2 regions of the Mesorhizobium sp. C089B genome follow, and region 1 is predicted to be linked to the other one. Evidence: predicted binding sites of a transcription regulator. Region 1 holds the regulator's gene; the other holds the start of a gene.
What was found. The regulator PhoB, encoded in region 1, activates phosphate uptake and scavenging genes when phosphate is short. The targets are predictions, from matches to a motif close to TGTCATNNANCTGTCAT.

Region 1 (7,390 bases):
TGCCGACAATCACCGCCATTAGCACCGGTATGGCGATGCCATGCGCGATGAACAGCCCGCCTTCGGGAACGGTGATGCCGTTCTGCTGTGCGTACTGGCGCACGATGCCGATCGGCCATGGATAGGAATTGGCGATCCACACGGCGCCGAGGATGGCCGCGCAAGTGACCACGCCAAGCAAGGTCTCGGCCCAGACGGGGCGCAGTGGAAAGCTGAAGCGCTTGCGCTGTGAGCGACCGTTGAGCAGCGCGAAGGCGACCGCCGCGCAGGCGACGATGCCGACGATCCAGCTGGCAGCGGCGCCAATCGAGCCGCGTGGTCCGCCGCCCATCAGCTGGAAGGTGGCGTCGAGTGGCGCGACCGTGCGCCCGCTGGTGATGAGCCATGCCATGCCACGCCAGACCAGCAGGCCACCAAGCGTCACGATGAAGGCCGGAACCTGCATATAGGCGATGATGAAGCCCTGGAACGCGCCGATCAGCAGACCAAGCACCACGCCGGCGGCAAGCGCGACGACCCAGAGCCAGGGGTTTCCAAGCTGGAAGCCGATGACGCGAATCAGGAATTCGGCCTGTGCCACGCCCATGATCATGCCGATCACGCCTTCGACGGAGCCCACCGAAAGGTCGATGTTGCGCATGACGATGACCAGTACCATGCCGGTCGCCATGATCGCGACCGAGGACGTCTGCACCGACAGGTTCCAAAGATTGCGCGGCGTCAGGAAAAGCCCACCCGACAGGATATGTATGCCGACCCAGATGACCAGCAGCGCGCCGACCATGCCGAGCATGCGCGTGTCGAGCTCGGTCGCTTTCAGGAACCGGGCGACCGCGCCGAGTTCAGACGCTCGTGCCGTATCGGCCTGCGGATTTGAGGTCGTGTCGGTCATGATGTCCTCCAGCGGCTTGCCGTCTGGCGCGGATGCCGGACCACAGCCTAGAAGTTTGCCGCCGATGGCGGAAACACACAATTCTCGTAGAGAAAACGCCGCGGCTTGACAGCCGCGGCGCCTCATTTCTTCAAGTCGTCGAGATCAGTTGCAAGCCGCGACGCTGCCGGCGGCGACGCCTGTGCAGACTTCGTCCTTCTTGATCCAGCCGGCGTCGATGACGACGTTGAGGTTGTCCTTGGTGATCGCGACGGGGGTCAGGAACAGCGACTTGACGGTGTTGCCGCCAGGCGTGGTGAAGTCCTTGGCGCCGGCAATGTCGCCGGTCTTCTTGCCATCGGCAAGCTGCGAGGCGATCTCGGCGGCGTTCTTGCCGAGTTCGCGCGCGTCTTTCCACACCGACACCGTCTGCGTGCCGAGCGCGATGCGGTTCAGGGCGGCATGGTCGCCGTCCTGGCCCGAGACCGGAACCGTTCCGGCAAGGCCCTGCGCCGTCAGCGCGGCGACAACGCCGCCGGCGGTGCCGTCATTGGCCGCAACCACGGCATCGACCTTGTTGTCATTGGCGGTCAGGAACTGTTCCATGTTCTTCTGGGCGTTGGCCGGCAGCCAGCCATCGGTATAGGCCTCGCCGACATTCTTGATCTTGCCCGAGTCGATGGCTTCCTTGAGCACTTCCATCGAGCCCGAGAACAGGAAATCGGCATTCGGATCCGAGCCCGAGCCCTTGATGAAGACATAGTTGCCTTCGGGCTTCGCCTTGAACACTTCGCGGGCCTGCATGCGGCCGACTTCCTTGTTGTCGAAGGTCAGGTAGAAGACGTCCTTGTTCTCGATCAGGCGATCATAGCCGACGACCGGAATGCCTTCATCCAGCGCCTTCTGCACCGCCGGGCCGATGGCCGAGGCGTCCTGCGCCAGGATGATCAGCGAGTTGGCGCCCTGCGAGATCAGGCTTTCGACGTCGGTCAGCTGCTTGCCGGGATTGGACTGCGCGTCGGCCGAAATGTACTTGTCGCCGGCGGCTTCGATCGCCGTTTTCATCGCCGCCTCGTCGGTCTTCCAGCGCTCTTCCTGGAAGTTCGACCACGACACGCCGATGACCTTGTCCTTCGCCTGCGCGACCGACATCAGCGCCAGCGACATGGCGACACCCGCCAGCATGGCGGCTGCAAATCTGTTCATTATAACCCTCCCTGCGCCGCCCACGGCGCGACAAAACCGGCCCGAAGGCCTGCACAAAGAGGCTCCATTTTTTCGAGCCTCGAAAAAATACTGGTTCAATGATAAGGCACTGTCAACATCGATTATGATGGATTCTGATGGCGTTGCCGAATTTTTTCGAGCTCCGCAATAAACAATGACAGGGCTGCCGGCGTCTGCCAATATTTGGCTGGTGCCGTCGAACGCCTTCACTATCATGAGGCGCGAGGAGGCCGGGAGGAAAACAAATGTCGGTTGGGATCCGCCACGACGATCTGCGCCGTCGCAACCGTGCGATGGTGATTTCGGCCGTGCGCCGGGCCGGCCAGCCGTCGCGGACCGAGATTGCGGCGACCACCGGCCTCAGCCATTCGACGATATCGGCAATCTCGTCTGATCTAATTCAAGAAGGCATCCTGATTGAAGGCAAGCCTGGCGAGACCGGCTCGCTGAAACGCGGCCGGCCGCAGGTCGGCCTTGGCCTCAACCCGGAAGCGGCGGCGGTCATGACCGTGGTGCTGTCGCTGAACTTCCTCTCCGTCACCGTCATCGACTATGCCGGCCAGGTGGTCGCGGAAGAACAGCGCCGGCTCGACACGCTGACCATGCCGCGCGACGAGCTGATCGGCGAATGCGTAGCAATCGTCGGGCGGCGTCTCGCGGACCCGGACCTCGATGTCCAGAGCATCGCCCGCATTGCCATGGGCATCCAGGGCATCACCGATTCGCAGGCGCGGGCCATGCTGTGGTCACCAATCACGCCACTGACCGACATTGCCTTCGCCGACATGTTGGAAGCGGAATTCGGCATTCCTGCCACCATGGAGAACGACTGCAATATGATGGCGGTGGCCCTGCAATGGCGCCAGCCCGAGCGCTACCGCGACAATTTCATCGCGATCCTCTTGTCGCACGGCATCGGCATGGGGCTGGTGCTGAAAGGCGAACTGTTCACCGGCACCCATTCCTCGGGCGGCGAGTTCGGCCACATGATCCACCGTCCGGGCGGCGCGCTCTGCCGCTGCGGGCGGCGCGGCTGCGTCGAGGCCTATGCCGGAAACTACGCCATCTGGCGCAGCGCCAAAATGATGAGCGAAGATGCCGAGCCGGTCGATATCGGCGACGCTGATATGCGCGCACTCGCCGCGCGCGCCCGCGAAACCGATGGCCCGGAGCGCGAAGCCTATCGCAAGGCCGGTGAGGCGCTCGGCTTCGGCCTCGGCAGCCTGTTTGCGCTGATCGACCCGGCGCCTGTCGCCATGGTTGGCGTCAGCGCCGCCGCCTTCGACCTGATCGAGCCGGCATTGCGCGAAGCGATCGCCCAGACCGCCGGCGGCCAGCACTCGAAATCGATCTCCTTCGACACCGAGCCCAACGAGCTGCCGCTGATCCGCGAAGGCTGTGCCATGCGCGCGCTCGGCTTCGTCGATCAGGAGATTTTCGCGCCGGGCATTCAGGCCAAATCCGGCAAGCATGTCGCCTGAATGGCCGGCAACGGCGCGACGCGCAGCATCCTAGTCTTCCCTGATCGCGTAGCCGGCGCCGCGAATGGTACGGATGACATCCGGCATGCGGCCGTTGTTGACCGCTTTGCGTAAGCGCCCGACATGGACGTCGACGGTTCGCTCGTCGATGTAGATCGTCTCGCCCCAGACATTGTCGAGCAGCTGGCTGCGCGAGAACACGCGGCCGGGATGGCGCATCATGAATTCGAGCAGCCGGAACTCGGTCGGTCCGAGCCTGATCTCGCTCTTCTTGCGGTAGACACGGTGCGACTCGCGGTCGAGCACGATGTCGCCGACCTTGAGCACGCTGGACAGCACTTCCGGCTTGGCCCGGCGCAGCAGCGCCTTCACGCGCGCCATGAACTCCGGCGTCGAGAATGGCTTGACCAGATAGTCGTCGGCACCGGTGGACAGGCCGCGCACGCGATCGCTTTCCTCACCGCGCGCGGTCAGCATGATGATCGGCAGCCGCTCGGTTTCGGGCCGCACTCTAAGCCGCCGGCAGAGCTCGATGCCGGAAACAGCGGGCACCATCCAGTCGAGCACTAGGAGATCGGGCACGTTTTCCTGCAGGCGGATCTCGGCCTCGTCGCCGCGTGTCACCACCTCTACGTGATAGCCTTCGGATTCGAGGTTGTAGCGGAGGAGCACGCCTAGTGGCTCCTCGTCCTCCACGACCATGATGCGTGGCGCGATCATAGGCAGTTCACCCTCATCAGGCCGGCGTGGCCATCGCCGTCTCGTCCTGCTTCGGACGATTGGCGGGCAATTGCTGGCCGGTCAGCACATAATACGCATTTTCGGCGATGTTGGTGACATGATCGCCGATGCGCTCAAGATTCTTGGCGCAGAACAAGAGATGCGTGCAGGCGGTGATGTTGCGAGGATCTTCCATCATGTAGGTCAAGAGCTCACGAAACACGGACGTGTATTTGACGTCGATGCGCTCGTCGTCATTCCTGAGTTTTGCAAGAGCTGCCGCATCGGTGGCGGCATATTCCTCGACGACGCCTTGCACCTGGATCAGCACCAGTTGCGCCATGGCATCGATGGAGTGCGAGAGGTCGCGCGGCGTGACGCTCAAGCCCACGGTGCCGACGCGTTTGGCGATGTTCTTGGCGAGGTCGCCGATGCGCTCGAGGTCGCCCGCCATGCGGATCGAGCCGACCACGGCGCGCAGATCGTTGGCCATCGGCTGGCGCTTGGCGATCAGCGTGATGGCGCGGTCGTCCAGTTCGCGCTGGCGCGCATCCATGATGGCGTCGTCGGACACGACACGCTGTGCCAGCGCATTGTCCGAATTGAGCAGCGCCCTGGTCGAGCCGCTGACCATCGAGCCGGCCAGATCGCCCATGTCGCGGATCAGCTTACTGATCTGCCCGAGCTCTTCATCGAAGGAGGCGACGGTATGTTCACCCATGGTCTTGGTCCTCGTGCCTGAAAATTCACCCGCCGGACGGCTCAGCCGAAGCGGCCGGTAATGTAGTCCTGGGTGCGCTTGTCGTCGGGGTTGGTGAACATCTTGTCGGTGGCGCCCTCCTCGACGAGATAGCCAAGATGGAACATCGCTGTACGCTGCGACACGCGCGCCGCCTGCTGCATCGAGTGGGTGACGATGACGATCGTGTAGTTCTGGCGCAGTTCGTCGATCAGCTCCTCGACACGGGCGGTGGCGATCGGATCGAGCGCCGAGCAGGGCTCGTCCATCAGGATCACCTCCGGCGACACGGCGATGGCGCGCGCGATGCACAGGCGCTGCTGCTGGCCGCCGGACAGGCCGGTGCCGGGCTCCTGCAGGCGGTCCTTGACCTCGTTCCAGATCGCAGCCTTCTTAAGGCTCTGCTCGACGATCTGGTCCATGTCGGACTTGCGCTTGGCCAGGCCATGGATGCGCGGGCCGTAGGCGACGTTCTCGTAGATCGACTTCGGGAACGGGTTGGGTTTCTGGAACACCATGCCGACGCGGGCGCGCAGTTCGACGACATCGATGTTCTTGTCGTAGATGTCGTCTTCATCGAGCGTGATCTTGCCGGTCACCCGCGCCGAATCGATGGTGTCGTTCATGCGGTTGAGGCAGCGCAGGAAGGTCGACTTGCCGCAGCCGGACGGGCCGATCAGCGCCGTCACCTGGTTCTGGCGGACGTCGAGATTGACGTCGAACAACGCCTGCTTCTCGCCGTAGAAGACGCCGACCTTGTCGCCGCGCATCTTGATGACTTCGTTCGACTTGGCGTTCATTTTGTCGCCCACTGCATTCTCAAGGGACTGTTCGGTCATGATGTTCATACCAAATTGCCTTTTTTCTACCAGCGCCGCTCGAACCGGCGCCGGAGCACGATCGCGGTGATGTTCATGGCCATGAGGAAGACGAGCAGGATGATGATGGCGCCGGACATGCGCTCGACAAAAGCGCGCTCAGCCTCGTTTGCCCACATATAGATCTGCACCGGCAGCGCGGTCGCCGGATCGAAAGGCGTCGCCGGATAATCGGCGACGAAAGCGACCATGCCGATCAAGAGCAGCGGTGCTGTCTCGCCGAGCGCACGCGCCAGGCCGATGATGGTGCCGGTAAGGATGCCTGGGGCGGCAAGCGGCAGGATGTGGTGGAACACCATCTGCATCTTGGAGGCGCCGAGGCCGAGTGCCGCCGAGCGGATCGACGGCGGCACCGCGGCGAGGGCGGCGCGCGTGGCGATGATTATGGTCGGCAATGTCATCAAGGTCAGCACCAGGCCGCCGACGAAGGAAGCCGAGCGCGGCATGCCGAGGAAGTTGATGAACACGGCAAGGCCAAGCAGACCGAAGACGATCGACGGCACCGCCGCGAGATTGTTGATGTTGACTTCGATCAGGTCCGTAAAGCGGTTCTTCTTGGCGAATTCCTCGAGATAGATCGAGGCGGCGACGCCGATCGGCAGCGCCAGCAAAAGCACGATCACCATCATGTAGAACGACCCGATGATGGCCACGCCCATGCCCGACGTCTCGGGCCGGCTGGAGGCGCCATAGCTGAACAGGCCGGTGTTGAAATGCTCGGCCATCGCGCCTTCGGCCTTGAGTTTGTTCATCCAGTCGATCTGCTGGTTGGACACCTTGCGGCGCGCTTCATCGACGCCGAGGTCGATCTGGCCCTTGAAGGCCGAGTCGAGATTGGCGGCAGCCAGGATGTCGACATCGCGCGTCGTGCCGATCACCGACGGATCGGCGGAGACGATGTCGCGCAGCTGGACCCGCGCGCCTTCCGACAGGAAGCCCTTGAGCTTCAGCATCATCGGCTTGTTGGCCGGATCGATGCCGAGCTTGGCCACCAGCGCGTTTTCGGCGAGCTTGGGATAGTTCGCCTTGATCAGCACATTCGGGTCTGTGGCACGCTTGTTCGAGGGGTCGATGACCTTCTCATCGAAGGTGATCGGAAGCGTCACCGTCGTCTGCCAGAAGGCGGTGTAGCCTTTCGAGACGATGGTGATCAACATGATGGCCAGGAACGCCAGGCCCACCGAGATCGCAATCACGCCATAGATGCGGAACCGGCGTTCGGCGGCATAGCGCGCCTTCAGCCCGATGTCGCGGCGCGGACGCGCGACGGCACCCGCCATCGTGTCCAGGGGGATGTCGGTCATTCGTACTGCTCCCGGTACTTGCGCACGATGTAGAGGGCGACGATGTTCATCACCAGCGTCAGCGCGAACAGCGTCAGGCCGAGCGCGAAGGCGACCAGCGTCTGCGGCGAGTTGAACTCGAGATCGCCGGTCAGTTGGTTGACGATCTTGACGGTGATGGTCGTCATCGC
Region 2 (7,390 bases), 1.5 Mb from region 1:
ACTGGAAGCCTCAGACCGCACTCGTGCACGGGGGAACACTGCGTTCCCAGTTCGGCGAGACGTCGGAAGCGATGTATCTCACCCAGGGCTATGTCTATGAAACGGCGCAGGCCGCGGAAGCCCGTTTCAAGGGCGAGGAGCCGGGCTTCATCTATTCGCGCTATGCCAACCCTACCGTCGACATGTTCGAAAAGCGCATGTGCGCGCTGGAGGGTGCCGAAGATGCGCGCGCCACGGCGTCCGGCATGGCGGCGGTGACGGCAGCGCTCCTGTGCAGCGCCAAGGCCGGCGACCATATCGTTGCGGCGCGCGCGCTGTTCGGCTCCTGCCGCTGGGTGGTGGAGACGCTGGCGCCGAAATACGGCATCGAGGCAACGCTGGTCGACGGCACCGACATCGCCAACTGGGAAAAGGCGGTGCGGCCGAACACGAAACTGTTCTTCTTGGAAAGCCCGACCAATCCGACGCTGGAAGTGGTCGACATCGCAGCGGTGGCGGCGCTCGCCACCTCGATCGGCGCCAGGCTGATCGTCGACAATGTCTTCGCCACGCCCTTGCAGCAGAAGCCCTTGCAGCTCGGCGCCCATATCGTCGTCTACTCCGCGACCAAGCACATTGACGGCCAGGGACGCTGTCTCGGCGGCATCATCCTGTCGGACAAGAAATGGATCGACGAGAATTTGCACGACTATTTCCGCCACACCGGCCCGAGCCTGTCGCCGTTCAACGCCTGGACGCTGCTCAAGGGCCTGGAGACGCTGCCGGTTCGGGTGCGCCAGCAGACTGAAAGCGCGGCCAAGATCGCGGATTTCCTGGCAGGACGGCCGGAAATCGCCCGCGTCATCTATCCCGGCCGCGCCGACCACCCGCAGGCCGACATCGTCAAGAAGCAGATGACAGGCGGATCGACGCTGATCTGCCTCGACATCAAGGGCGGCAAGCAGGCGGCCTTCGCCTTGCAGAACGCGCTCGACATCGTGCTGATCTCCAACAATCTCGGCGACGCCAAGAGCCTGATCACCCATCCGGCGACCACCACGCACAAGAACCTCAGCGACGAAGCTCGCGCCGAGCTTGGCATCGGGCCGGGAACGCTCAGGCTGTCGGTCGGTCTTGAGGATACGGACGATCTGCTGGAGGACGTTGCGCAGGCGCTGAAGGCAGCCGGATAGGCCGCGAGGCGTCACGCTCCCGACGAAACCTCTTCCAGTTCGGCCGTCTTGGTGCCGATGGTCATGATGTTGCCGCGCCAGTCGACGGCGCCGCTCAGCCAGCCGCGCGCCCAGATGGCGGGAAGCATCATGTCGCGCACCATCATCGCCGGGACCATGCGCAGCGACAGGTGCCAGCCCTTGGCCGCGGCCAGCGCGCATTCGGGAATGTAGGCCGCCGTCAGCACGGCCAACACCGTGGCCGGCAGGCTGATGCCGGCACTTGCGGCCGCCACCAGCGCCAACGCCAGCGGCACGGCGACGCCGGTCAGGATCTCGGGTGCGAAAAACAGCGGGAAAGTGACGCGGCGCAACCGCGCCCAGCGCGCCTGGCGCGACCAGATGTCGGCAAGTCGGCGCTGCCCCAGTGGTTGCTCGAAAGGCGAGGCAACGAGATTGACGTGCAGGCCCAGTCCGTTGACCAGCTTGGTTGCAGCAGCATCCTCGGCGATCTCGGCGGCCAGCGCGCGGATACCGCCACTGGTATCGAGCATCGGCTTGTTCCACAGCATGCTCTTGCCTTGGGCAAAGCCGAGACCGAGCGCCTCGCCGGCATATTGCCAGCGCGCCTGCAGCGTGTTGAGGAACGCGCATTCGACCTCGGCCCAGAAGCCATCCGGCCGCGAGCCGATCGGCGTCGAGCAGATAAGCCCGGTATTGGTCCGCCAGGCCGCCATCAGGTGCTGGACGTAATCCCTAGGCATCAGCACGTTGGAATCCGCCAGAATAACCCAATGATAGCGCGCCGCTTCCCAGCCCTTGACGCAGTTGTTGAGCTTCGGGTTGCTGCTGACGCGGTCGTCGCCGATCAGCAGCCGGGTCGGCACGTTGGGAAACAGGACGATCGCCCTGTTTATCAGTTCGACGACCGGGTCGTCGGCGTGAGCGACGCAGAAGATCAGTTCGTAGATCGGCCAGTCAAGCGAGAAAGCTCGCTGCAGCGTCTCTTGTGTGAACGGCTCCACGCCGCGCGACGGCACGACGATCGAGACCGGCGGCTGCTCGTTGGACGGCGGAGGGATGAGACGGCGCGCTTTCAGCTTCGACGATGCAAGCAGGATGCTGGCGAGATTGGAAAGAAGCAAAGCGGAGGAAGCGAAGGCGGCTGTGAGAGCTGGTTCCATCGAGATCTGGTCACTCCGGAAAGGCCGCTCGCGGCTGCTTTGTCAGTCGACAGATGGGCCTTGAGTCGCCGGCAAGGTTTGCGCACACCAACATTGTCATGTGTCACTTAAATGACATTGTTTGTCGGCACCTGCGCTTTGAGGCTGGCAGGACATGCCGCTCTGCGCGTATCAAACCGCATGGCGCGACAAATGTTCCCTGCCGCGCAACCGGAGCAGCCCATGTACCGCGCCGTCACGCGCAACATCGAAGTGCAGGTCAGACCGTTCTACCTGGAGGACCGCTCGGACCCGGCGGAGAACCGTTATGTCTGGGGCTACCAGGTGACGATCGACAACCAGTCGGACGATTTCGTGCAGCTTATGGCGCGTTACTGGCACATCACCGACGGCAGCGGCCGGGTCGAGGAAGTGCGCGGCGCCGGCGTGGTCGGCGACCAGCCTGAGCTCAATCCCGGCGACAGCTATCAATACACGTCAGGCTGCCCGCTCTCAACGCCCTCCGGCTTCATGGTCGGCCACTACACCATGCGCAACAAAAAGGGCGAGACGTTCGACGTCGCTATTCCCGCGTTTTCGCTGGATCTGCCGGGGACCCGACGGACGGTGAATTAGGGGTTTTCTCCCCGTCACTATACGGGGAGAAATGCCCGGCAGGGCAATGAGGGGCAGCGCCAGAGTCATGAGGTTATCTTCCACGCACATGACCTAGGCTATGCGCGGCCATTCACCAAAGTTCGCGCTGCCCTCATCCGCCCTTCGGGCACCTTCTCCCCGTGAACGGGGAGAAGGAAGAGATGCTACTGAGTTGCAAACTCCGCCGGGTCGAAGTCGTACTGCTTCGAGCAGAACTCGCAGGCGACGTGGATGCCGCCATCTTCGGTGCTGTCCTTGATCTCCTGCGCGGAAAACCCCTCGAGGATGCCGCGTATCTTGTCCCTTGAGCAGGAACATTGGTCGGCGACCGGCACGCCGCCGAAGACGCGCACGCCATGTTCGTGGAACAGCCTGTAGAGCAGCCGCTCGGCGCCGATGGTCGGGTCGATCAGCTCGGTCGGCTCGATGGTGCCGAGCAGCGCCACCAGCTCGCGCCACGAATTGTCGGCCGGCTCCTGCGTCACGTCACGCGGATCGCCGTCGCCGCCCGAAATGTCGGGCACGCGCATGCGCTCGGGTGACTGCGGCAGGAACTGCGCCAGGATGCCGCCGGCGCGCCACTGCTCACGAGCGCCGCCGGGACCTGGCGTCAGAAGCTTGGCCACCGACAGCCTGAGGTCGGTCGGGATCTGCTCCGACTGGCGGAAATAGGTGCGCGCGGCGTCCTCCAGCGTCTCGCCGTCGAGCTGGACGATGCCCTGATAGCGCTGCGTGTGCGCGCCCTGGTCGATGGTCAGCGCCAAAACGCCGCTGCCCAGCAGCGTCTGCTGCGAGGTCTGGCCTGCGGCCACCAGGGCCTCCAGCCGGTCGGCGTCGAAACGCGCATAGGCGCGCAATGCCGAAGGCGTGGAGAAATCCGCGACCAGCATGTCGACCGGGCCGTCGGTGCGGGTCTGCAGGATGAACTTGCCTTCGAATTTGAGCGAGGTGCCGAGCAGCACCGTCAGCACACAGGCTTCCGCGAGCAGGCGGGCGACCGGCTCGGGATAGTCGTGACGGTTGAGGATGGCGTCGAGCATCGGCCCGAGTTGCACGGTGCGGCCGCGCACGTCGAGCGGGCCGACCTCGAAGGGTACGACATGATCGTCGCCGGCATAGCCGAACTCGCCGAGTTTGGGGTGATGTTCAGTCACTTGATGCGTTTCCAACATGACAAAGCTCCAGGGCGCGGCCATGCGGCCCGGAGGGGTGCATGCGTCCAAACGCGCTTGATTTGCGTGATGGGGCGCAAATAGGCATCGCGCCGCCCCGGATCAAGCGCTTGGAGATCAAGCGCCTGGAGATCAAGCGCCCAGACACCAGGCCAAAACCGCCTTCTGGGCGTGGAGCCGGTTCTCGGCTTCGTCGAAGACAACCGAATGCGGACCGTCGATGACCTCGTCGGTGACTTCCTCGCCGCGATGCGCCGGCAGGCAGTGCATGAACAGGGCGTCGGGCTTGGCCCTGGCCATCAGCGCCGCATTGACCTGATAGGGCGAGAAGACATTGTGGCCGCGGGCGCGGTGTTCCTGGCCCATCGACACCCAGCAGTCGGTGACGATGCAGTCGGCTTGGTCGACGGCTTCCTCGGGCGAGCGGGTGAAGTGCAGCTTGCCGCCATTGCTCTTCGACCAGTCGATATGCTTTTGCGCCGGCTCGCTGCCTTCCGGCACTGCGACGTTCAGGTTGAAGCGGAACCGCGCCGAAGCTTCGAGCAGCGAATGCAGCACGTTGTTGCCGTCGCCGGTCCAGGCGATGGTCTTGCCGGCAACCGGACCGCGATGCTCCTCGAAGGTCATGATGTCGGCCATCAGCTGACAGGGATGGGTGTCGTCGGTCAGCCCGTTGATGACCGGAATCGTGGCATTCTCGGTCAGCTCGAGCAGCCGCTCATGCGACGTGGTGCGGATCATGATGGCGTCGACATAGCGCGACAGCACCTTGGCGGTGTCGGCAATGGTCTCGGAACGGCCGAGCTGCATTTCGGTGCCGGTCAGCATGATGGTCTCGCCGCCGAGCTGTCGCATGCCGACGTCGAAGGACACGCGCGTGCGCGTCGACGGCTTGTCGAAGATCATGGCCAGCACCTTGCCTTCGAGCGGTTTGGTCCGTTCGCCGGCCTTGAGGCGCGCCTTGCGCACAACCGCATCGTCCAGCATCAGGCGCAGATCGCCTTCGGAAACGGCGGAAAGATCGGTGAAATGGCGAAGGCTCATCGGGAATGGTTCTCGGGATTACTTCGCGGCGGCCGCGGCGATGGCGTCGGTCAGGCCCTTGGCGCCGGCGCGGATGCGATCGAGCGCTTCGCCGATCTCGGCGTCGGTGACGGTCAGCGGCGGCAGCAGACGAATGACGTTGTCGCCTGCCGGCACCGCCAGCAGATGCTGGTCGCGCAGCGCCATGTTGACCTTGGTGTTGGGCATGGCGCATTTCAGGCCAAGCATCAGGCCGCTGCCCCTGATACCTTCGATGACATCGGGAAATTCGTCGGCGACCGCCGCCAGGCCCTGCTTCATCAGCAATGCCTTGCGCTGGACGTCTTCGAGGAAGCCGTCTTCCAGCACGACGTCGAGCACAGCGTTGCCGACCGCCATGGCCAGCGGATTGCCGCCGAAAGTGGTGCCATGCACGCCTGCCGTCATGCCGACGACAGCGTCGTCGGTGGCGAGGCACGCGCCCATCGGGAAGCCGCCGCCAATGCCCTTGGCAATCGCCATGATGTCGGGCGTCACGCCGGTCCATTCATGCGCGAACAGCTTTCCGGTGCGACCGATACCGCACTGGACCTCATCGAAGATCAGCAGCAGGCCATGCTGGTCGCAGAGCTGCCGCAGCCGCTTCAAGGATTGCGTCGGCACCGGGCGGATGCCGCCCTCGCCCTGTACCGGTTCGATCAGGATCGCGGCGGTCTCTGGTGTGATCGCCTTCTCGGCGGCGTCGATGTCGTCAAAGCCGACCTGGTCGAAGCCTTCGACCTTGGGGCCGAAGCCTTCGAGATATTTGTACTGGCCGCCGGCGGCGATGGTCGCCAGCGTGCGGCCGTGGAAGGCGCCTTCGAAGGTAATGACCCGGAAGCGCTCGGGATGGCCCTTGACGAACTGATAGCGCCGCGCCGTCTTGATCGCGCATTCGAGCGCCTCGGCGCCGGAATTGGTGAAGAACACCTTGTCGGCGAAGGTGGCGTCAGCCAGCCGCTCGCCGAGCCGGGCCTGCCCCGGGATCTCGTAGAGATTGGAGACGTGCCAGAGCTTGGCCGCCTGTTCGGTAAGCGCCGAGACCAGATGCGGATGGCTGTGGCCCAGCGAATTGACCGCGATGCCGCCAGCGAAATCGAGATATCGCTCGCCCTTGTCGGTAACCAGCCAGGTGCCTTCGCCATGATCGAAGGCCAAAGGGGCGCGGGCAAAGGTCTCGTAAAGCGCCGAACCGCTCATTATATGCGTCTCCGGTACCGGAAAAATCAAAAAAGCCGCCAAAGCGGCGGCCTTTGCGGCTTATCGTGTTTTTCGGCCATGAAGTCAACGAAAACGTCGTGCAGAGGCGCGTGGCCAGCTCCCGACGAGACGCCGGCTCATAAGCGACCGGGCAAGTTGGGGAAAACCTAAAAAACCGATTCGTGTTGCACCTGGGACTCTTGTCACCGAGTCAACACATGAGGTAATTGTAGTCGGGAAATAACTAGATTTCGTGCGGCGGACCTAATCACCTAATATATGTGGTGTCTGCCCCGGCAAAGATTGCCGGGTCGGGAACGGATTCCGGCTGCCGCACACATAGCAGGAGCGCGGTCTCATGAACTGGACTGACGAGCGGGTCGAACTTCTCAGGAAACTGTGGTCGGAGGGCTTGAGCGCAAGCCAGATCGCCGCACAACTCGGCGGGGTCAGCCGCAACGCGGTCATCGGCAAGGTGCACCGGCTGAAGCTGTCGGGCCGCGGACGCTCGACCGCGACGCCGGCGCGTCAGAAGAAGACAACGCAGGGATCTTCGATCCAGAAATCGGTGCCGCGCGCCGCAACCGCGCAGCGCCATGTCACGACTTCGATCGGGGCGAACGCGCTGCAGGCGCAGTTCGACGCCGAGCCAGTGGCGCGCCACTACATCCGCCCGGTCGAAAACGTCGTCGTGCCGATCTCGCGGCATCTGCAGCTCACCGATCTCACCGAGCGCACCTGCAAATGGCCGAATGGCGATCCGCTGTCGGAAGACTTCAACTTCTGCGGCAACGAGGCGGCTGAAACCGGACCTTACTGCAAGTACCACGCAAGGGTGGCGTTCCAGCCGGCTTCAGAGCGGCGCAGGAGCCGGTAGTTAGGGATTGGGGACTGGGCAGTAGGGAATGGGGTAGCGCTCGTGAGGCGCTACCTTATTCTGCCTACTGCCTACTGCCTACTGCCTACCATCACAGCCACCCACTCT

Region 2: a site for PhoB is predicted at 2,436-2,452, ahead of NLY44_RS26605 (ceramide glucosyltransferase). Genes of this name have one in related genera too.

What each region holds. Positions count from the first base shown of each region.
Region 1 covers NZ_CP100469.1:3,929,817-3,937,206, forward strand. The annotation lists gene NLY44_RS19435 (sugar ABC transporter permease) at 1-892, opposite strand, end outside; gene xylF (D-xylose ABC transporter substrate-binding protein) at 1,037-2,077, opposite strand; gene NLY44_RS19445 (ROK family protein) at 2,344-3,579, shown strand; gene phoB (phosphate regulon transcriptional regulator PhoB) at 3,610-4,299, opposite strand; gene phoU (phosphate signaling complex protein PhoU) at 4,316-5,020, opposite strand; gene pstB (phosphate ABC transporter ATP-binding protein PstB) at 5,062-5,886, opposite strand; gene pstA (phosphate ABC transporter permease PstA) at 5,904-7,220, opposite strand; gene pstC (phosphate ABC transporter permease subunit PstC) at 7,217-7,390, opposite strand, start outside.
Region 2 covers NZ_CP100469.1:5,407,086-5,414,475, reverse strand. The annotation lists gene NLY44_RS26610 (O-succinylhomoserine sulfhydrylase) at 1-1,172, shown strand, start outside; gene NLY44_RS26605 (ceramide glucosyltransferase) at 1,184-2,335, opposite strand; gene apaG (Co2+/Mg2+ efflux facilitator ApaG/CorD) at 2,558-2,950, shown strand; gene NLY44_RS26595 (Hsp33 family molecular chaperone) at 3,136-4,167, opposite strand; gene argF (ornithine carbamoyltransferase) at 4,276-5,187, opposite strand; gene NLY44_RS26585 (aspartate aminotransferase family protein) at 5,206-6,405, opposite strand; gene NLY44_RS26580 (GcrA family cell cycle regulator) at 6,764-7,282, shown strand; gene NLY44_RS26575 (magnesium and cobalt transport protein CorA) at 7,374-7,390, opposite strand, start outside.